Regions from separate parts of the Metabacillus dongyingensis genome, predicted to be linked through region 1. Evidence: riboswitches for the same ligand, from Rfam matches in the RefSeq annotation. Region 1 holds a riboswitch; each other region holds the start of a gene.

The links. Region 1 has a riboswitch for S-adenosylmethionine ahead of K8L98_RS05680 (bifunctional homocysteine S-methyltransferase/methylenetetrahydrofolate reductase). Riboswitches for the same ligand answer to the same signal wherever they lie in the genome.
Region 2: it holds a riboswitch for S-adenosylmethionine, as region 1 does, so the genes downstream of both, mtnW (2,3-diketo-5-methylthiopentyl-1-phosphate enolase) here and K8L98_RS05680 (bifunctional homocysteine S-methyltransferase/methylenetetrahydrofolate reductase) in region 1, are expected to answer to the same signal.
Region 3: it holds a riboswitch for S-adenosylmethionine, as region 1 does, so the genes downstream of both, K8L98_RS21685 (O-acetylhomoserine aminocarboxypropyltransferase/cysteine synthase family protein) here and K8L98_RS05680 (bifunctional homocysteine S-methyltransferase/methylenetetrahydrofolate reductase) in region 1, are expected to answer to the same signal.

Annotation. Positions count from the first base shown of each region.
Region 1 covers NZ_CP082944.1:1,153,821-1,161,076, reverse strand. Annotated here, with positions in the region: gene K8L98_RS05705 (DUF3941 domain-containing protein) at 1-30, shown strand, start outside; gene K8L98_RS05700 (methyl-accepting chemotaxis protein) at 214-1,866, opposite strand; gene K8L98_RS05695 (BMP family lipoprotein) at 1,878-2,846, opposite strand; gene K8L98_RS05690 (CvfB family protein) at 3,042-3,896, opposite strand; gene K8L98_RS05685 (YajQ family cyclic di-GMP-binding protein) at 4,246-4,737, shown strand; SAM riboswitch class I at 4,922-5,053, shown strand; gene K8L98_RS05680 (bifunctional homocysteine S-methyltransferase/methylenetetrahydrofolate reductase) at 5,130-6,983, shown strand; gene metH (methionine synthase) at 6,976-7,256, shown strand, end outside.
Region 2 covers NZ_CP082944.1:1,820,847-1,828,102, reverse strand. Annotated here, with positions in the region: gene K8L98_RS09010 (aspartyl-phosphate phosphatase Spo0E family protein) at 678-926, opposite strand; gene cbpA (cyclic di-AMP binding protein CbpA) at 1,410-2,063, opposite strand; gene K8L98_RS09000 (1,2-dihydroxy-3-keto-5-methylthiopentene dioxygenase) at 2,414-2,947, opposite strand; gene K8L98_RS08995 (methylthioribulose 1-phosphate dehydratase) at 2,965-3,603, opposite strand; gene K8L98_RS08990 (2-hydroxy-3-keto-5-methylthiopentenyl-1-phosphate phosphatase) at 3,600-4,262, opposite strand; gene mtnW (2,3-diketo-5-methylthiopentyl-1-phosphate enolase) at 4,259-5,497, opposite strand; SAM riboswitch class I at 5,718-5,827, opposite strand; gene K8L98_RS08980 (pyridoxal phosphate-dependent aminotransferase) at 5,909-7,081, opposite strand; gene K8L98_RS08975 (carbon-nitrogen family hydrolase) at 7,183-7,256, shown strand, end outside.
Region 3 covers NZ_CP082944.1:4,363,667-4,370,922, reverse strand. Annotated here, with positions in the region: gene K8L98_RS21730 (3-hydroxyacyl-CoA dehydrogenase/enoyl-CoA hydratase family protein) at 1-116, shown strand, start outside; gene K8L98_RS21725 (acetyl-CoA C-acetyltransferase) at 131-1,306, shown strand; gene K8L98_RS21720 (acyl-CoA dehydrogenase family protein) at 1,338-3,122, shown strand; gene K8L98_RS21715 (arsenate reductase family protein) at 3,276-3,635, shown strand; gene gcvH (glycine cleavage system protein GcvH) at 3,697-4,080, shown strand; gene K8L98_RS21705 (YusG family protein) at 4,134-4,379, shown strand; gene K8L98_RS21700 (toprim domain-containing protein) at 4,496-4,843, shown strand; gene K8L98_RS21695 (thioredoxin family protein) at 4,869-5,177, shown strand; gene K8L98_RS21690 (SCP2 sterol-binding domain-containing protein) at 5,339-5,662, shown strand; SAM riboswitch class I at 5,739-5,848, shown strand; gene K8L98_RS21685 (O-acetylhomoserine aminocarboxypropyltransferase/cysteine synthase family protein) at 5,919-7,241, shown strand.

The sequences.
Region 1 (7,256 bases):
CAATATTCTAAAAAGACCGACCGTTTATAAGAGAAGCAAAAGCGGCCTGGTTTGCTCTGAAAGGATAAGAATCTGCTGGAAAAGTTCGGGTTTGACTTTTTTGCGGCGGATCCTTTCTGACCTGGGAATTAGGCCTGAAGCTAGACATAAATGCGCAAAATTTCTTAATTTCTTATATAAAAACAGCAGCGATTTTCCGCTGCTGTTTTTGTTTTATTGAAGCTTAAACTTCGAAAGCGTCTGATTTAAATCATCTGTCAGCTGTCTGAGTTCAATCACTTTTTCCACCATTTTTTCGAATGCGAGGAGCTGTTCAGTTGTCGAAGCAGAAATTTGCTCGCTTCCTGCTGCTGTCTCTTCTACAACGGCACTGATGCTTTCTACATTTTGCAGCACTTGTTCTCCAAGTTTCTTGGAATTCAATATACCTGATTTTAAATCATTCAATTCGGATGTAATTCCTTTTACTTTATGATCGATAGCTTCAAAAGCACTTGTTGTATGATCCATTCCGTTCTGCTGTTTTTGAGCAATCGATACCCCATTCACAACAGATTCTGAAATACTGGATATTCCTGACTGAATTAAACTTACCATTTCAAATATTTGAGATGTTGCACCGGTGGATTCTTCTGCAAGCTTTCTCACTTCAGCAGCAACAACAGCAAAACCTTTGCCTGCCTCACCGGCACGCGCAGCCTCAATGGCGGCATTTAAAGCGAGCAGATTCGTCTGATCCGCAATATTTGAAACAACCTTAGCCATATCTTCTATTTTCGTCATATACCCAATAAATGTTCTTGTTGATTCTTCAATTTGCCGGGTCGTATTCATATTCTCCTGAATAAGCAGCCGCTGTGCTTTAATCGCGCTCTGTCCTGATGTGATGGCATTCACCGTTTCTTTTCCATATTGAACGGATTGCTCAGACCGGGTTACATTTACGCTGAAATCAAAATCCATTCTCTCAATCAAAGTAACCGCATCTTGAAGATCGGAGGAGATCGATTGTGATCCTGCAGATAATTCATCTGTAGAAACAGCTACCTGATTACTGATTTCAGTTAATGCTCTGTTCTCTCCCTCGAGATCTTTTGCAAAACCTTCTACTTCTTTACTCACGCTGTCGATTGAGAATAGAAGTCCTTTAAGCTGATGTGTCATTGAAGTGAAAGAATCATTCAGTGCTGCTATTTCATCTTTTCCCTTATAGGAAATAGCAGCCACTGCCAAATTTCCATTTGCAATTTCACTTGCCTGATGGGAAAGCCCTTTGAGAGGCTTTGTAATGGCATTTGTCATTCGAATCACAATATAAGAAGATAATAAAATTAAAAGAGCTGTACCGATTATTGCCGATAATATAACGAATTCGATTTGTTTTTTCAAGTTCTCCTGAAGCATCTCATATCGTTCATTCGAATAAAAATTCATCAAGTGCACATCATTGGAAATCCCATCAACACGAACAGACTGGCGCTTGGCTTCTGCTTGATTTTTTTGATTCAGAGCCTGGCCTGTTTCTTCTTTAAAAGCTTTAAATTTAATTGAAGCCTTTTGAAATGCTTGTTTTGTATTTTTATCCTTCGCGGTTTGATTTATTTCTTCAATCAGTTTTTCATTTCTCTGAAGTGATTGAAGAGTCTCTTCTTTTTGAGCATCTGTCAATGAAAAGGCAAAGTTGTTCAGACTTTGTTTTGTTACAGTAAGCTCTCCCTGCAGCTTTTCAATATTTAGCAGAACAGGAACCTCATTTTGATTAGATGATTGAATGGAAAGCATATTCACGATAATAAAACCAATCATCAAAGTTGCCATAATAATGATGCTGAGTGAATTCAGCAAAAGTTTTTTCTTAAGTGACACAAGTCATCCCCCTAGTTGCCTTCTGCTAATTTTTTCTGCCATTCATCAAGAGTTTTCCGCTGTTCATCCGTAAGCGAAATAACGCGGATTGGCGCCAGCTGAACACCATTGTCTTTTAAACCTAATTCTATATGTCCTTCAGGAACCTTATTTTCTCTTGCATACTCCTTAAGCAGCTGGTAGATACCCACGTCTACATTCTTGAGCATAGAGGTTATCACTGATTTCTCAGCGTAAAAATACTGATCGCTGTCAACTCCAATTGCGTAAATACGGCTTTCTTGTGCTGCTTTTAGTGCCCCTACTCCGGTAAAGCCAGCAGCAGCATATAAAACATCAGCCTTATTGCCAATCATTTTTTTCGCTATTTCACTGCCAAGTTTATCGTTGCCGAAATCATTGGCATATTCCGTGATAATGGCAATATCCGGTTTAACCGCTTTAGCACCTTCTGAAAATCCATCTGCAAACTTATTGATAAGCGGAACATCCGCTCCTCCAATAAATCCTACAGTATTCGATTTTGATGTCATGGCGGCAACAACTCCTGCCAAAAAGCTTCCCTCATCCTCTTTAAACGTAATCGACGTGATGTTATCCAGCTCTGAAATCGCATCAATTAATATAAATTTCTGTTTCGGATATTTTTTCGCCGTCTTCTCAAGATCCTCCTGAACCATAAAACCCAGTCCGATAACAAGGTCATTGCCTTCTTCAACTAATTCAGTCAACCCCTTTTCATAGGTGCCAGTATCTTTAATTTCCCTATAATCAAATAAGATTCCAAGCTCATCACGGGATTTAATTAGTCCGCCAAATGCTGAATCACTAAATGACTGATCTCCCAGTCCGACGTCAGACAGCATAATCCCAACCTTTATCTTTTCATCTGCATTGCTTTCCATTGCAGCTTGTCCGCAGCCTGCAAGCAAAATCGTGATGCAAAATGAAAGCAGCACAGCAATATGTTTTCTTTTCATTTGATGTATTCTCCCCTTTAAAAGTATCTCCTCATGTCATATCGACTGATTTACGGAAATCTTTATTGCAGGAAGGGTAAAGCGAGTAAATTTTTTTTGAGATAACTGAGACGCATAATGATATTAATTAAATTTCAGAATTTATCCGCAAAAAACCTGAAATTGCTCAAAAAAAACAGCAAGCGATCAACTCGCTTACTGTTCCTTTTTGAAATATGTCCAGCCGTCTTCCTGATAAACTTTCCCAGCTTTCATTAATGATCCGATTGCACGCTTGAACGCGCCTTTGCTCATGTTAAAGCGTTCTTTAATATCCTCTGGGTCGCTCTTATCGAAAAATGGCATCGCTCCGCCTCTTGATTCCATGTAATCATAAAGCTGCTGTGCATCCTCATCCAATGCTTCATGCTTTCTGGGAAGCAGAGATACGTTGATTGTTCCATCGTCTTTCACTTCAATTACACGTCCTGTTACCAGCTCGCCTAAACGAGGCTCTCTTTTACGCTGCGAAGAGTGAATAAATCCTTTGTAGCCTTCTTCTGTAATAATATATGAGCCGGCAATAATCATTCTGTAAACTCTGCCTGTCACAGTTTGATTGTTGGCTGCACCTTCTGCTGATACGATATTCTCCTGCATGACATCTTCCGTTGCAAGCTTCGTGAAAAACCTGCCATTTTTCGTTACCTTCAAAGAACAATAAAGCATGTCCCCCTCTTCAGGCCAAACCTCGATAAACGCTGGAAGGATATCGTTTGCTACTAGGGCATCCTTGGATAAACCAATATCAACAAACGCTCCCATGTCTTCTCTTACGCTTACAACTTCAACCCAGTCGTAATGATCCTCGGTAATTTTCGGTTTCTTCATTGTTGCAGCAAGACGGTCTTCATGATCAACAATTAAATAAACCTCTACTTCTTCTTTGTCATCAATCGGTTCCGTGATTTCCGTTTTATGAAGGAGCACACGGCTTTCCCCATCTGTTAAATAATAGCCATAATCTAATTTTTCATCTATCGAAAGCGTCATAAACGTTCCTGGATTCATCAATTGTATTTCGTTCCTTTCTTTTGCAGGTTGCATCTGCTGTTAGTTTTCAAATTGAAGCGGACATTTATGTATGAATGCGCAGCTAAACGGCTAATCTCCTGGGCTAATCGGGTGCTTAATTGCTGCAGACTACTCCAACTTTTACGTTTTGTACTTCGTATTGTCCGGCTCCATCGCCCAACTCCTCGGCCAGAACAAATTCCCCCAAAAAGTCAAACCCGGACTTTTCGGCGGAATTCTTATCTGTCTGTCGGAGCTAAACGGGCGATTCCGCACTTCGTTAGTTGTTATCCCCTGTTCATTCTACTATAATCTATAGATAATATAAACTTTTGGGAGGATTCTTATGGCGAAAGACAGTTCTTTTGATATTGTTTCAAAGGTGGATATGCCTGAGGTGACGAATGCAATTACGATGACAATGAAGGAAATTGGCACCCGCTATGATTTTAAAGGGAGCAAAAGCAGCATTTCTCTTGAAAAAGAAGAGATTGTTTTAGTTTCAGATGATGAGTTTAAAATGGATCAGTTAAAGGATGTTTTTATTTCTAAATTGATAAAGCGCAATGTAGCGACACGAAATATTGATTACGGAAAAATCGAAGGTGCATCGGGCGGAACGATTCGCCAGCGCGCTAAGCTCATTCAGGGTATTGATAAGGATAATGCAAAAAAGATTAATGCCATTATTAAAAATTCCGGATTAAAAGTAAAAACCCAGGTTCAGGACGATCAGGTCCGTGTGACCGGCAAAAATAAGGACGACCTTCAGCAGGTGATCGCAGCCGTTCGCGGAGCCGACCTGCCGATAGATGTTCAATTCATTAATTTCAGATAAAGTGAACAAACACTCGGGCTATCCTCTGCTGAGTGTTTTTTTCGTTGTTCTGCAAGTATCTGCTTCGATTTCCCCTCAACAAATTCCCCGTCTATTCAGAAAAGTTTTATTTTTGTATTGAATCTATCCGAAAAAACATGTAAATTAGATATAATATCTTTTTCTAAAATTTCATATTTCACCATTCTTATCTAGAGAAGCTGAGGGACTGGCCCTTTGAAGCTTCAGCAACCTGGCATAATGAAATCATCTGTCTTCATCAGAGATTTCAATCCAAGGTGCTAATTCCAGCGATGCATCCATCGAACGATAAGAAGAAGTCCTGAACGTTCAAAAGTCTTCTTCTTGGAAGGCTTTTTTTGTTTTTTTATTGCACTAAGGAGGTTTGGAGTTTGACACTTTTAAACGATTTACAGAAGAAGATCCTGATTGGCGACGGAGCAATGGGAACATTGCTTTACTCACACGGAGTTGACAGGTGTTTTGAAGAATTGAATTTATCGAAGCCTGATGAAATATTAAATGTTCATAAGGCGTATATTGCAGCCGGTGCAGATGTCATTCAGACAAATACTTACGGTGCAAACTATATTAAACTATCAAGATATGGACTTGAAGATGAAGTGAGAGCAATTAACCGTACTGCCGTTCAGATTGCTAAAAAAGCAGCAGCCGGCAATAACACCTATGTTCTTGGAACAATAGGCGGCATCCGTGCTTTCAAGAAAAATGCCTATTCCCTTGAGGACATTAAACGAAATTTCAGAGAACAGCTTTACCTTATGCTCAGTGAAGAGGTAAGCGGTCTGCTGCTTGAAACCTATTATGATCTTGAAGAAATTAAAACCGTATTAGAGATCGCCAGAAAAGAAACGAATATCCCGATTATTACAAACATCTCCCTTCACGAAATTGGAGTCTTGCAGGATGGAACACCCCTGCAAGAAGGCCTTTCTCAGCTTGAGGCCCTTGGTGCTGACGTTGTCGGTCTGAATTGCAGACTTGGTCCTTACCATATGCTTTCATCACTTGAAGAAATTCCGCTCCCGGAAAGAGCGTTCTTATCTGTTTATCCCAACAGCAGCTTGCCTACTCTTGAAGAAGGAAGACTTGTCTATGGCTCTGGAGAAAAATATTTTGCAGAAAGCGCTCTAGCCTTCAGAAATCAGGGAGCAAGACTAATTGGAGGCTGCTGCGGCACAACCCCAATCCACATCGAAGCAATGGCAGCAGCGCTTAAAGGACTCCCTCCAGTTACAGAAAAGAAAGTTAAAATAAGAAAGAAAGAGATTTCTGTCACGTCTGCAGCGGAAAGAAAGTACCCTCCCCTGCCGGAAATAGTCAATAAAAAGCGCTCTCTGATTGTAGAACTCGATCCTCCTAAAAAGCTTGGGCTGGACAAATTTATAAAAGGTGCAAAAGCACTGCAAGCTGCTGGAATCGATGCCTTAACACTTGCAGACAACTCACTTGCATCACCGAGAATAAGCAATGTGGCTGTAGGGTCCATCGTTCAGCAAACACTTGGACTCAGGTCCTTAATTCATATTACATGCCGCGACCGCAACTTAATTGGCCTTCAATCTCATTTAATGGGTCTTCATACGCTGGGACTTACGGATGTGCTGGCGATTACGGGCGATCCATCAAAAATCGGGGATTTTCCGGGAGCTACTTCCGTTTATGATCTTTCATCATTTGATTTGATCAGCTTAATTAAACAATTTAACGATGGTCTTTCTTATTCAGGAAAACCTCTTGGGGAAAAAACCAATTTTTCAGTTGCCGCTGCGTTTAATCCCAATGTTAAATATCTAGATAAAGCGGTAAAAAGACTGGAGAAGAAAATTGCCTGCGGTGCAGATTATTTCATTTCACAGCCAATTTACTCAGAAAAACAGCTGATTGATGTTTATGAGGAAACGAAGCACTTAACCGTTCCGATTTATATCGGCATTATGCCGCTCACAAGCAGCCGCAATGCAGAATTTATCCATAACGAAATTCCGGGCATTACTCTTTCTGACAGTATTCGTGAAAGAATGGCCCGGGCAGGCGACAATCGGGAGAAAGCCTATCAGGAAGGATTGGCGATTTCTAAAAGACTGATCGATGCTGCCTTTGACTTATTTAATGGAATCTACTTAATTACACCATTTTTAAACTATGAATTAACCGTTGAACTGACAAATTACATTCACAAGAAACAAATTGAGGTCAATGAAAGGAAGATTACGCATGTCTGATATAAAAAAGCAGCTTGAGAAAAAAATCCTCGTTCTGGACGGAGCGATGGGCACCATGATACAGGATGCAAATCTTTCTGCAGATGATTTCGGCGGAGAAGAATACGAGGGCTGCAATGAGTATTTAACGATTACTGCACCAGAAGTCATCGAATCCATTCATGATGCTTACCTGGACGCTAAAGCAGATATTATTGAAACCAACACATTTGGCGCTACCAAGATTGTTCTTGATGAATATAATCTCGGTCACCTCGCTTTTGAGTTAAATAA
Region 2 (7,256 bases), 670 kb from region 1:
GCTATTGATTCCTCAAATAGAACTACTCTTTGAATTTAGGGAATCATTGAGCACGATTGATTCCTCAGATAGATCTGCTCTTGGATTTTAGGGAATCATAGAGTACGATTGATCCCTCAAACAGATCTGCTCTTGGATTTTAGGGAATCATTGAGCACGATTGATTCCTCAAATAGATCTGCTCTTGGATTTTAGGGAATCATAAAGCGCTATTGATTCCTCAAATAGATCTGCTCTTGGATTTTAGGGAATCATTGAGCACGATTGATTCCTCAAATAGATCTGCTCTTGGATTTTAGGGAATCATAAAGCGCTATTGATTCCTCAAATAGATCTGCTCTTGGATTTTAGGGAATCATAGAGCGCTATTGATTCCTCAAATAGATCTGCTCTTGGATTTTAGGGAATCATAGAGCACGATTGATTCCTCAAACAGAACTACTCTTAGATTTTAGGGAATCATATGTGCAGATAGTACCTGAAAACGTTCAAACTAGCTTTGGGCAGGCATGCTGAGTCCGTAAAACCGCTCTCCCCTTATTCTTCAGCACACCAAGATGTTAAAATAACAATAAAAAAAGGTACAAATTGCTGTGCAATTTAGTACCCTTTTTCAACTATGTTCAGTTTTTCCACTCAAAAAACGGAGCCTGTTTCTCCCGCGAGTATTAGGTTTTTTATATAGTTAAGCCATCTCTTGCCGTCCATTTCTTCATAGACTCAATAAATTGCAGAAATGGTGGATTCGTTTTATTTTCTTCTTCAAAAAGAATTTGCTGATATTTATTTAGCAGCATGTCCAATTCCTGACTGCATTGAACAGCGCCCTCGCACGTATATCCGCCTGCTCTTGCTGTATCGATCATTTCCTTGCGTTTAGAATCAATACTTGCCAATAATTGAGACTTGCTCATTTCAATTGTCATTTTCTTCCCTCCGCCTCATCTCTTAAGTATCTATATTGGGAATAAATATACAAATAAATTATTACAGATACTTCTATACTTGTAAATAGATTAGCAATATTCGACAATAATATTGAGAAATAATATGACAATTTTGTTAATTTTATTTAATACCAAGTTTTTCCCGAATTTGCGAGAGTTTAAACAAATAATGCCGGATTTATTATAAAAGAAAAAAGAGCTCTCAGGCTCTTTAATAAGGATCTGCTTCATGACCAAATTTATCAGCTTTTTCTACTGTTTCTTCAGCAGCTGCAGAACTGGACATTTGACTGGATTATTCCAGACTTTCAGCTAAACACACGCCATAACGTTTGTCAAAATTTGTAGAATATTCAATCATTTTTGCTGCTATGTCCAATATTAAAAGGCATAAACAACTTTATTGGCAAAGAAAAACAGCAGATCGAATAGCTCGGCTGCTGTTTTTTAATGAAATTCCTTTTACTTTGTTAATACTTTTTCCCCGAGATTCACATCATCAACTGACGTTACCCGGAAATCTTTTTCTTCCAGCTTCTTAATTATTTTATTCAGCTTTTTCTCAGAAACGTCATGGGAGAGATTGATGATGATTCTTCTTAAATATGTATCGCCATTATCGAGTGTCAGGAGTCCTTCGATGTTCACATCCTTAATCGTTGAGACAAGATCTTTAATCGCGCCTTTATGCTCTTTCGTGCCGACTGTCAGAATATAACCGCCTGTCTTCATTCCAAACGAATCCTCAAGTACATCCATGACATTACCATGCGTAATAATGCCTGAAAATTCCTCTTTATCATTCAGCACAGCTAAAAATGGAAGACGTCTGATGGTAAGGAATGTCTTAAAGAATGAATCCTCTTCATAAACAAAAGCATCCTGATCCTGAATCAGAGCCTCGATCGAATCCTCATCCTTGCCCTCCTTTTCTACATAATGATCCAGGAGATCAACTTTATAGATTAAGCCGGCAAACACTGTGCCATTCTCTCTAAGAACGGGAATGCTCCGATACCCTGACTCCTTCAGCAATTCATAAGCTTCCTTTACCGTGCTTTCCGCCTTACAGTATCTTACATCCTCTTTTTTCACGAAATTGTAGCGAATCTTCATCTTTCCAATCCTCCCTTTTATGCTTATTTATTGTTGAAAATTTACCATAGAAACATCAGAGAGTAAAGAAAATTAAAATGATTTTGAATTTCCTCCTGGCCCTGCTCATTTTCTTGCATCCAGCTTAAGGATTTTAGTGCTGTTAATTATGTTCGATTGGATTCATATTGTGCTCGCTTCACAACGTTTTTCTCCTCCTTGATCCAAATTACATAAGTCAAAGTTTATTTTAAATCATTCTGTGCAGCTGATGTCCTATTCGGCTCATTCATTCTTGTTCTGCTGACTAAAATCCTTTACTTTCAGAATAAAAAAACCCCCTTCACCATCAAGGCGAAGAGGATTTCCAATTATGCCTGCTGCTCTTCTTTTTCGTAAATTGGCACCCAGCCTTCAGATGTAACGAAAATGCGGACTGCGACAACTTTGCGGTCCTCCTGAAGAGTAAAGTAGTGGCGTATGTTTGGCGGTACGGAGATTAAGTCGCCGGGGTTGAGTTCAACATCAAAAAATGAGCCGTCTTTTCCCTGAATGATGAATATGCCGTGGCCGCTGACGATGAAGCGTACTTCGTCATCTGTGTGATGATGCTCCTGCTGAAAATTTTTCAATAGTTGATCAAGATTCGGCGTGCTCTCAGATAAAGAGATGACATCCTGTGCCTTGTAGCCGCGACGCTCTGAGATGTCTGCGATTTCATCCTTGAATACTTGCAGAATTTCCTCTTTTTGCTCATCAGCAAGACTGTAATTCTCTCTTAAAGCTTCCGGCAGCTTCTCGATATCCCAGTGCTCATAAATGACTTCTTGAGACTCAAGAAAGGCAGCTACCGCCTTTTGATCAGCGATTCTTTCATTTGTTTCCTGTAATCGTATCGTTGCCATTATAATTCCTCCTATTGTTAAGCTCTTAATGTGAGCGATTTAGCTTGTTTTAAAGATAGGACTTTTAAATGATAGGAAAATAGAAATTCACATGCTTCCAGCACTTTTTTGGCTTCGAAAGCATCTTTGCCCCAAACGGTAATGCCATGATTGCGGATCAAAACAGCACCGGAGTTTCCGTTCACATACTTGCCAAAGTCAGCTGCGAGATCCGGTATATGAGCCGCATTTTCAATAATCGGAATATGCCACTCTGCATCTTCTTCCCAAAGACCAAATGCTTTAATGATTTCCTGTCCTTTAAACGTAACGCCGCCGTCATCGCCGTAGAGCTCAGAGATGACATTGTTGTCAACAGTATGGACGTGGAGGCTGCAGCCTGCGTTCGTACGATTATAGATTTCAACATGAAGCAGGGTTTCAGCAGAAGGCTTCAGCTTTGTTTCTTCAAGGGCAGCTCCATTCTGATCGACCAATAGGAAATCTTCATCCGTTTCAATCCGTTTATCCTTACCGCTTGAAGTCACTAAAAACGAGAGCGGCTCCGTTTTTACCTTAATCGCGAGGTTTCCGCTTGTACCTGGAAACCAGTCCCTCTCAGCAAGCTCGCGTTTAACCGCTGCAAGCTCGCGCAAGCGTTGATTTAAAAGACTCATGATACCGCCTCCTGCTTTTTCTTAAGTCTATCTATCACATCAAAGAACGTAGTAAATTCCTGATGCGGAAGGTCTAAAGACTGGCATTTTCCCAGAAGAAAATCTCTTGCAAACACAAAGTCTGCAAGTTTTGCAGCCTCTAAATCCGTAACTGAATCACCAATGACAATGACTTCCTGATCAGGAGCAGCAAGCTTCCTGATTAAACTCGGCTTGCAGCAGCCACAGTCATTGCTGCACTGATCATCACATGAGTTTGGCCATAAGATTTCAATTGCCTGACCGCTGAAATCACCTGCATTGCAGTAAACACGGTCCCTGTCAACCAAGCCATTCAACAATGGGTGAACAAAAAAATCAATGCCTCCGCTTACGATATACAGAGGGATTTCTTCCTCCTCCGTATATTGAACAAATTCACGGAATCCATCGCGAAGCTGAGCCGTAAAAAGCAAGTATTGAATAATATCAAATTTCAGCTCTGATGGAATCAGCTGAAACATCTTCTCTACTCCTGCCCGGACAGAAATCCGCTGACTTAATACATCATCCTTCAAAGCATTCCATTCTGGCGGTGCAAACTTCTTCATGATGGCAATAATGTTGTCATTGTTTGTTATTGTTCCGTCGAAATCACAGATGATAATCGGCTTGCTCATTTGCTCACTTCCACCTGCCCCCAAAGATCCAGCGCGATTCTCAAATCCGCATTTTCATTTGCTTTTTCAGTCAAGGAGATGCCTTGTAATGCCGCATCGATCGCTGCACGGAAAGCTTTTCCGCCTGCAGCAGCGCCGTTTGGATGTCCGTGGACACCTCCGCCTGCGTTAATCACGCTATCTAACCCGAAATCCTGGATTAAGATAGGGACGAGTCCTGGATGAATCCCTGCTGAAGGCACAGGGAATGTTTCCTTCAGGAGCACGTTTTCTTTACAAGCTGCACCTATGGAAAGGGCCGCTTCCCGCTCAAGCGCAACACTTCCATAAGGGGATGGAAACAGAGAAAAATCGGCTCCGCTGTATCTCAGCAATTTTCCGAGTAAAAGAGAATGCGAGATTCCATATAGTGAGGATGATGCCAATGCACCGCTGACAGCTGGATGAGCCATTAGCGGAATGTTGATGTCTTTGTCCTCTGCCAGGCTTTGAAGCACGTCAAGGCCGTAGGCAAAAACATTTAGCAATAGGGCATCTGCTCCAAGCTCTGCCGCACGCTTTGCTTTTTCTTTTAAATCATACGTTTTGCCTGATAAATGAACCGCGTACATCGCCTTATGACCGGTCTCCTCATAAACCTTGTTTAACACTTCTTTTCCGGCAGTAATCCGCTGGTCAAAAGGTGTCAGCGGATTTTCAAAAAGAATTTCATCGTCTTTCACCAAATCAACCCCGCCGAGCACCTGATCTTTAAGCTGATTCTTTAAAAAAGCGAGATCACGTCCGATGACACCTTTAAAAATACTCATAAGCAAAGGTCTGTCATATACACCAAGTTTTTCACGGATGCCGCTGATGCCGAACTTAGGACCTTGAAAATCAGCAAGAATATCTTCTGAAAAATCCAGGTCCTGAAGCTTTACTTCGCCGTCAAGAGACAGTTTTCCAAACACAGTCGCAAGAATCGCCGGCAAATCATGGCTGAAATTTACTCCAGGGTAAAAAATTTTAACGATGCCTTTTTTGACGCGTTTGTTTAAAAAAGCTGAAACCTTATCATCAGCCTCAAATTCTTCTACAGAGATGACCTTCCCTTTGTGCTGCTTCAATTGTATCTGAGTCAGTTCCGGAAGATCCGTCCAGGACCCAACGGTTAACCCAAGGGCAATCCCTTCTGCTTTTTTTTCTAAGTTTTTTTCATCATGGATGAGATAGGTTGCTGTAATGCCGCTCATGTTTGTACCGCCTTCCATAACAGTTTTAGAAATGCGCAAGCGCCAGTTTAGCTCAGGCATGGCAAAATCAGCAGAAAAGTCCGGTTTTGACTTTTTTGTTCTGGCCGAGGAGCTGGGCGACTCAGTTTGCCATCAATGCGCAAAATTTTATATATTCTAAATAAATAAAAAAGGCCCCTTTCCGCTAATCGAAAAGAGACCTTATCTGACTTGGCTAAGATCCTTATCTATCAGCGAAATGCTGCAAGATTTAGCACCGTGCTTAAACCTTGGTTTAAGTCGGTTGCCGGGCTTCATCGGGCTAGTCCCTCCACCTGCTCTTGATAAGAATGGCTTATTTATTTTATGTTCTGAATAACCTGAAATTAATTTGGATTATGACATTTTTTCAAAAGACTGTCAACCGCCATTTTAAAATAAATTCAAAGATTTTATCCGTGCTGCTGCTTCTCTCAGTCTTTCTTCTGAGGTTAAAAGTCCTGCCCTTACATAGCCTTCTCCGAATTTCCCAAAACCGACACCCGGCGCCACACAGACATGTGCATGAAGGAGGAGATATTCGGCAAAGGATTCTGACGTATAGCCTTCCGGAACAGGCAGCCAGGCAAAAAACGACCCTGGCGGCGCTTCAACCTGCCAGCCAATTTCGTTAAGAGCAGTTATGAATGCATGGCGTCTGCTTTCATACCGCTCCACCAATTCATCCACACAGCTCTGTGATTCAAGCAGGGCAGCTGCAGCAGCTTCTTGGACAGCACTGAACACACTGACAAACATGTGATCCTGCAGCAGATTAATCGCTTCAATGACACTTTCATTGCCAATCGCAAAGCCGATCCTCCAGCCCGCCATATTATACGTCTTCGAGAGTGTATAGATTTCTATCCCAGTTTCTTTCGCTCCTTCAACTTCCAAAAAGCTGACAGGTTTTTTTCCGTCGAACCCAATGGCGCCATAGGCAAAATCATGAATCACACAAATTTCATTTTCTTTTGCAAACGCGACTGTTTCTTCAAAGAATTCTTTTGAGGCAACAGCACCGGTCGGATTGTTCGGGTAATTCAGAAACATTAGCTTTGCCTGTTTCTTCGCTTCTTCAGAAAGTTGCCCATAATCCGGCAAAAACTGATTATCTTTTACCAGCGGCATAAATTCCATCCTGGCCCGGGCAAGCTCTACCCCAGACCAATAGTCAGGATATCCGGGATCCGGCACGAGAACTAAATCATCCGGGTCCAGTAAACATTGCGGAATTTCAACAAGCCCCGCTTTTCCGCCAAACAAAATGGCCACTTCTTTGTCAGCATTAAGTGTTACACCATACTCCCGCATGTAAAATTCCGCAATTGCTTCTTTAAGAAATTTCTGTCCGCGGAACGGGGAATATTTGTGATAGTCCGGATTTTCCGCTGCCTCCTGAAGAGCCTTAACAATGTGGGGCGGTGTTGGCTGATCAGGATTCCCCTGTCCAAGATTAATAACGTCATGTCCCGCTTCGATACTTGCATTCACTCTTGCTACGAGACTTGCAAAAAACTGCTTTGGAAGCTTATTTAATAACTGTGATTGATTGAAGTTTTTCATGTTTTACACCTTCTCAAAAAATTCTTGAAATTCTAGTGAAAAATCATATATTGTTAGAGTCAGCTTGTAAAGAAAAATTTTCGAGGCGGAGATGAAGATTGATGAATCCAAAAGTGGCATGCCTGCAAATAGACCTTGTTTTTGGTGACCCTGAAGCAAATATTGAAACGGTAAA
Region 3 (7,256 bases), 1.8 Mb from region 1:
ATGAACAGTACTTGTTGGATTTAGAAAGAGAAGCTTTCCTGAGCTTGGTTCAAGAGGGCAAGTCACAGCAAAGAATGCAGCACATGCTTGTTAAAGGGAAACCACTACGTAATTAGGAGGGTGCACTGTTATGAGAGAAGCGGTCATTGTAGCAGGTGCGAGAACACCTGTTGGAAGAGCAAAAAAAGGATCACTTGCAACTGTAAGACCAGACGATTTAGGAGCTCTCGTTGTAAAAGAAACGCTGAAGCGTGCCGGGGGCTATGAAGGAAATATAGACGATTTGATTATCGGGTGTGCAATGCCTGAAGCAGAACAGGGATTGAACTTAGCGCGAAACATCGGGGCGCTTGCCGGACTGCCTTACACAGTTCCCGCCATTACCGTTAACCGCTACTGCTCATCAGGATTGCAGAGCATTGCCTATGCAGCAGAAAAAATTATGCTTGGCCATTCAGATACAGTGATTGCAGGCGGAGCAGAATCAATGAGCATGGTTCCGATGATGGGGCATGTTGTCCGTCCAAATGCAAATTTGGCTGAGAACGCTCCTGAATATTACATGGGAATGGGGCATACAGCTGAGCAGGTGGCAAGAAAGTACGGCGTTAGCCGTGAAGATCAAGATGCATTTGCCGTCCGCAGTCATGAGCGCGCTGCAAGAGCCATCCAAGAAGGAAAATTTGATGATGAAATTATTGCAGTAGATGTCACACAAAGAAGTGTTGGCAGCGATAATAAGCTTCATGAAAAACATTTCCAATTCTCAAAAGATGAAGGTGTACGTCCTGGAACAAGCATGCAGATTCTTGCGAATTTAAGACCTGCATTTTCCGTTAAGGGATCTGTAACAGCGGGCAATTCTTCACAAACAAGTGACGGGGCTGCGGCAGTTATGGTGATGGACCGTGAAAAAGCAGATGCACTAGGTCTGCAATCCCTTGTAAAATTCAGATCCTTCGCTGTGGGAGGAGTTCCGCCTGAGGTAATGGGGATTGGGCCGATTGAAGCGATTCCGAGGGCTTTAAAACAAGCAGGACTGAGCTTATCTGACATCGGACTTTTTGAACTGAATGAAGCATTTGCCTCTCAATCAATTCAGGTGATTAGAGAGCTTGGATTAGATGAAGATAAAGTGAATGTTAACGGCGGCGCAATTGCACTTGGGCATCCGCTTGGCTGTACGGGAGCAAAGCTGACCCTGTCCCTTATTCATGAAATGAAGCGGCGCAAGGAACAATTTGGAGTTGTTACAATGTGCATCGGCGGCGGAATGGGCGCTGCAGGAGTGTTCGAGCTGGTTTGAAATAAAACTTTAGTAAACGGGGGAACCAAACATGTCTAAAACGACTGAAAATGTAATCAAAGGCGGCAGCTTTTTACTAGATGATGTGACTTTTGAAAGTGTATTTACTCCTGAGGATTTTACAGATGAACATAAAATGATTGCTAAAACGACAGAGGATTTTGTCGTAAATGATGTTTTGCCGCACTTAGAAGATATTGAGAATCATCAATTTGATAAATCTGTGAAGCTGCTTAAGCAAGCAGGCGGGCTGGGTCTGCTTGGAGCTGATGTTCCTGAAGAATACGGCGGCCTTGGACTAGACAAAATCAGTTCAGCTTTGATCACAGAAAAATTTGCACGTGCAGGCAGTTTTTCCTTATCCTACGGCGCACATGTAGGAATCGGGTCGCTTCCAATTGTGCTCTTCGGCAACGAAGAACAAAAACAGCAATATCTGCCAGACCTTGCAACAGGCCAGCGTATTGCAGCTTACGCATTAACTGAGCCGGGTTCCGGATCAGACGCATTGGGTGCAAGAGCAACTGCAAGATTGAATGCTGAAGGCACACACTATGTACTGAATGGAGAAAAGCAATGGATTACAAACTCAGGTTTTGCTGATGTTTTTGTAGTCTATGCAAAAGTTGACGGCGAGCACTTCTCGGCTTTCATCGTCGAAAAAAAATATCCTGGAGTATCAACAGGTCCGGAAGAAAAGAAAATGGGAATCAAAGGCTCTTCAACTAGAACTCTTATTCTTGAGGATGCATTGGTTCCCAAAGAAAATCTATTAGGCGACCTTGGAAAAGGCCATGTTATCGCATTCAACATCCTTAACATCGGAAGATATAAATTAGCTGTGGGAACAATCGGCGGATCAAAACGCATTATCGATGTCTCTGTTCAATATGCAAATCAGCGCCAGCAATTTAAAACGCCAATCAGCAGCTTCTCGCTGATTCAGGAAAAACTGGCTAATATGGCTTCTAAAACCTATGCAATGGAGAGTTCTGTATACCGTACTGTAGGGTTGTTTGAAGACCGCATGAGCCGTCTGTCGCCTGAAGAAGTGAAAGACGGCAAAGAAGTTGCTGCATCCATTGCTGAATATGCAATTGAATGTTCATTAAATAAAGTATTAGGATCTGAGACGCTTGATTATGTAGTAGATGAAGGCGTTCAAATCCATGGCGGATATGGTTTTATGGCAGAGTACGAAGTGGAAAGAGCGTACCGTGATTCCCGTATAAACCGCATTTTCGAAGGGACAAATGAAATTAACCGCCTATTAGTGCCTGGAACATATTTGCGCAAAGCAATGAAAGGTGAATTGCCATTGCTGCAAAAGGCTCAGGCTCTGCAGGAAGAATTAATGATGCTCATGCCTGAAGAAGTTGGTGAAGGCGTTCTGGAACAAGAAAAACATTTATTGAAAAATGCTAAAAAAATCGGCTTGATGATTGCTGGACTTGCTGCACAAAAGTACGGCCAGGCATTGCAGAAGGAACAAGAGGTATTAGTGAACATTGCAGATATCGTAAGCAGCATTTATGCTATGGAATCAGCGATTCTGCGTACTGAAAAAGCAATCAGCAAAGCTGGAGAAGCAAAGAGCGCTCAAAAGCTCCTTTATACTCAAGTGTACTGCCAGGAAGCATTTAATGAGATTGAAGCACACGCGAAGGAATCATTAGTTGCGATTGAACAGGGCGATACACTTCGCATGATGATTTCGGCACTCAGAAAATTCACTCGTCACACTCCGATCAACGTGATTGCCAAAAAACGTGAAATTGCAGCTGCACTAATTGAAGAAAATGGTTACCGCGCTTAAGCAAAGTGTAAGAAATGGACCTTTTCCGTAATGGAAAAGGTCTTATTTCTTTTAGGAAACTGATTTTTACACAATAGAAACTTGGGATTATGATTGTCCAATTGATTGTGGTAAAATAATCTTGTTCAATTACGGTTGCAGGTGGTGAGAAGAGTGGCTCTTACGTTTTATTGGTATCCAAAATGCGGTACATGCCGAAAAGCAAAAAAGTGGTTTGAAGATCACAATTTGCAGGTAGAAGATGTACATATTGTCGAAAATCCACCGACAAAAGAAGAATTAAAAAAGATGCTTGATAACAGCGGGTTAGAAGTAAAAAAGTTTTTCAATACCAGCGGTCAAAAATACCGCGAATTAGGCATGAAAGAGAAGGTTGCTTCTTTATCTGATGAAGAACTGCTTGAGATTCTGGCATCAGACGGCATGCTTATCAAACGGCCATTAACAACAGACGGCAAGAAAGTTACCGTCGGCTTTAATGAAGATCAATTCGAAGCAGCATGGGCAAAGTAGTAGAAGACTTTAACTTCAGTCTTTTTACAAATAAACAAGATAAAACTTGGAGGTAATAAAAATGAACACACCAAAAGAACTTCGCTATTCTGAAGAGCACGAATGGGTTAAAGTTGAAGGCGAAAAAGTACGTATCGGCATTACTGATTTTGCTCAATCAGAACTTGGGGATATTGTATTTGTTGAGCTTCCTGAAGTTGGAGATGAAATTAAAGCAGACGAGCCTTTCGGAAGCGTTGAATCAGTAAAAACGGTTTCAGAGCTTTATGCGCCAATCAGCGGAAAAGTTGTTGAAATCAATGAGGATCTTGATGACAGCCCAGAATTTGTAAACGAATCTCCATATGAAAAAGCATGGATGATTGTTATCGAGCCAAGCAATGTAAGTGATGTTGACAGCTTAATGACTGCTGAACAATATGTAGAAATGACAAATGAAGACTGATAAAGGGCATCAACTCAGGACACCCTAAGCTATAAAAAGGAGGGTGTTCCAGGATGTCATTTGAAAAGAAGCGCTTAGATATTACAGACCGGGTAACAGGACGCTTTTCAGAAGGTCAAATGAACTTGTTTTTTGAAAAAGAGCAAATTGGCACAATGTCTTTTGGTCAAAATGGAAATCAGGTTTCATTGAAAAATGGATATGAAGAAGAAAACCATTCCTTTTTCCAGGATGCAGACGTTTTATCAAAACAAGATGAAAAGTATGTAGATTGTGACGAAGAAAACGGCTGGTGCTAATCGAATGGCAGTGGAATGTTCCACTGCCATTTTTGTTCAATTATTTTAAGAAACAACCTCATGCAATTCGAATAGGTTATAAGATAACACATACTTTAACTGAATAGGTGATGGCGATGTCTGCAATTGAGGTTGAAAAGGTCATAATAGTTGAAGGAACATCTGACAAACGAAAGGTTCTTAATGTTGTCAATGAACCTGTAGAAATTATCTGTACAAATGGAACAATAAGCCTTACTCGATTAGATGAAATGATTGATGCTCTGTTTTATAGAGACGTATATGTGCTTGTAGATTCTGATGAATCAGGGGATCGCCTCAGAAAACAATTCAAGCGGGAACTGCCCGAAGCTGCTCATATATTTATAGATAGAATGTACCGTGAAGTTGCGACTGCACCTGATCAGCATGTTGCTGCTGTGCTTTTAAGTGCAAATATCGATGTTCAGGCGAAATACTTATAAAATAAAGGGAGTCTCATGAAAAGCAATGATTGAAATAAAAGAAGAACAATTAGATATGTTTGCTGAAAAAGAATTTGGCATCCTTTATCTATACACTCCATTTTGCGGAACGTGTCAGCTTGCAAAAAAAATGCTGTCTGTTGTTGAAGAGCTGCTCCCAGCTTTAGCGATTCATACGGCAAACTTAAATTTCCTGCCTAAGCAAGCGGAAGAGTGGGGAATTGAAAGTGTTCCCTGCTTGCTTATATTTGAAAATGGAGCGGTTACCCACAAGAAATATGCCTTTCATTCTGTTGAATATATTTATCAAATATTGAAAGAATATGCCGCCTGAGCAGGGCGGCATTTGACATATTTCTTGGGAAATAGAAAAAACGATTATTTTGTCTCTCCAAGTCCAATAAAGTGTCGAACTTTTCATAAAGGTGATGAGTCGTATTAAAACGAATTAATACGTTATGATCTGATAGGAAAGAAATGGGGAGAAAAAAAGAAATGGACTTATTTTCGTTTGTAGAAAAAATGAATGCGTCTTATTTTATTCAGCCGCTGCTTCCAAACGAAGAATTAAGAATACGGATAACCAGTTCAAAACAAAAACCCATCCTGCTTGTTTTAAAAAAGGGGGCTTGTTGTTTAAGCAGCGACAATGACAATCTTTCAGCACATGTACTGGTTTCAGGTGATGAAAATCATCTTCTTGACTGTTTTCACTCACCAATCAGACTTCTTCAGCTCTCAAAGCTAGGAGCGATTGAAGTAAAAGGATCATTTCGCAATGTACTAAGGCTTGAATCCATTATTCACTTGTCTAAATAATAATCTAAAAATTCAAACTATTAATTGACTGTGTAAATGAAGCGGTGTTACAATTCATTTAGATTCAATAAGTTTAATCTTATCAAGAGAGGTGGAGGGACTTGGCCCTGTGAAGCCCGGCAACCGGTTATTGCAACACGGTGCCAATTCCATCAGAGCAGGTTAGAATGCTCTGGAAGATAAGAAGAGATATGGTGATTCCGCCTCTTCTTTGAAGGGGTTTTTTATATGGAAAAATGAAAAAGGAGATGGGAATATGGGACAAAATAAGTATCGGCTTGAGACGTTAAATGTACATGGGGGTTTGCAGAAGGATCCTGCAACAGGAGCACGGGCTGTGCCAATTTATCAGTCTAACGCCTATGTTTTTAATGATACGGAGCATGCATCGGATTTATTTGCTTTAAAAGAGCAGGGTTACATTTATACCCGGATACATAATCCTACCTCAACGGTTTTCGAAGAAAGAGTTGCCCAGCTAGAAGGGGGAGTAGGAAGTCTTGCTGTGGCAAGCGGCATGGCTGCGATAACGCTTTCCATATTAAATATTGCCGGAACAGGGGATGAGATTGTCTCTGCCTCAAGCCTATACGGGGGGACCTACAATCTCTTTCAAACCACTTTGCCTAAGTACGGGATACAGACTAAGTTTGTAAATGCGGATGATCCTGAGAATTTCAGGGATGCCATCACACCTAAAACAAAGGCCATTTTTGCAGAAACGATTGGCAATCCAAGTCTGCAGGTTCTTGATATAGAGGCAGTGTCAAAAATTGCTCATGAAGCAGGTATCCCATTAATTATTGATAACACTTTTGCAACTCCTTATTTATGCAGGCCAATCGAACACGGAGCAGATATTGTCATTCATTCGGCCACCAAATGGCTGCTTGGAAACGGCACGACCCTCGGAGGAATTATCGTAGACGGAGGGAAGTTTGATTGGAACAGCGATAAGTTTCCGGGCTTTACGACTCCAGATCCAAGCTATCACAATCTTGTATATGCAGAAGCATTGCCGGAGGCAGCCTTTATTGTAAAAGCCCGCGTTCAGCTCCTCAGGGATTTAGGGCCTGCTATCAGTCCTTTTAATGCATTTCAATTTGCTCTTGGAGTGGAAACACTTCATGTAAGAATGAAAGAGCATATTTTTAATACGAGAAAAGTGGTTGAGTATTTAAATGAGCATCCTGCAGTTAAATGGGTGCTGTACCCTGAAGATGAACAGCACCCTGACAAGGCCCTGGCAGATAAATATTTAGCTAAAGGGGCAGGCGCGGTTGTAGTGTTCGGCATTGATGGCGGCCGTGCAGCAGGCGCAAAGGTGATTAATTCTGTTAACCTATGGTCGCATGTAGCAAATGTCGGAGATGCCAAAAGCCTGATCATTCATCCTGCCAGCACTACACATCAGCAGCTGGATGCAGAAGGCCTGAAAAAATCAGGAGTAACTGAAGACTTAATTCGATTGTCTGTTGGGATTGAACATATAGATGACCTTCTGGAGGATCTTGAACAGGCAATTGAACAAGCAACGGGTGTGAAATCATTAATTGAATCATCCGTCTTTTCGAATTAATAAAAAACTTTTTGG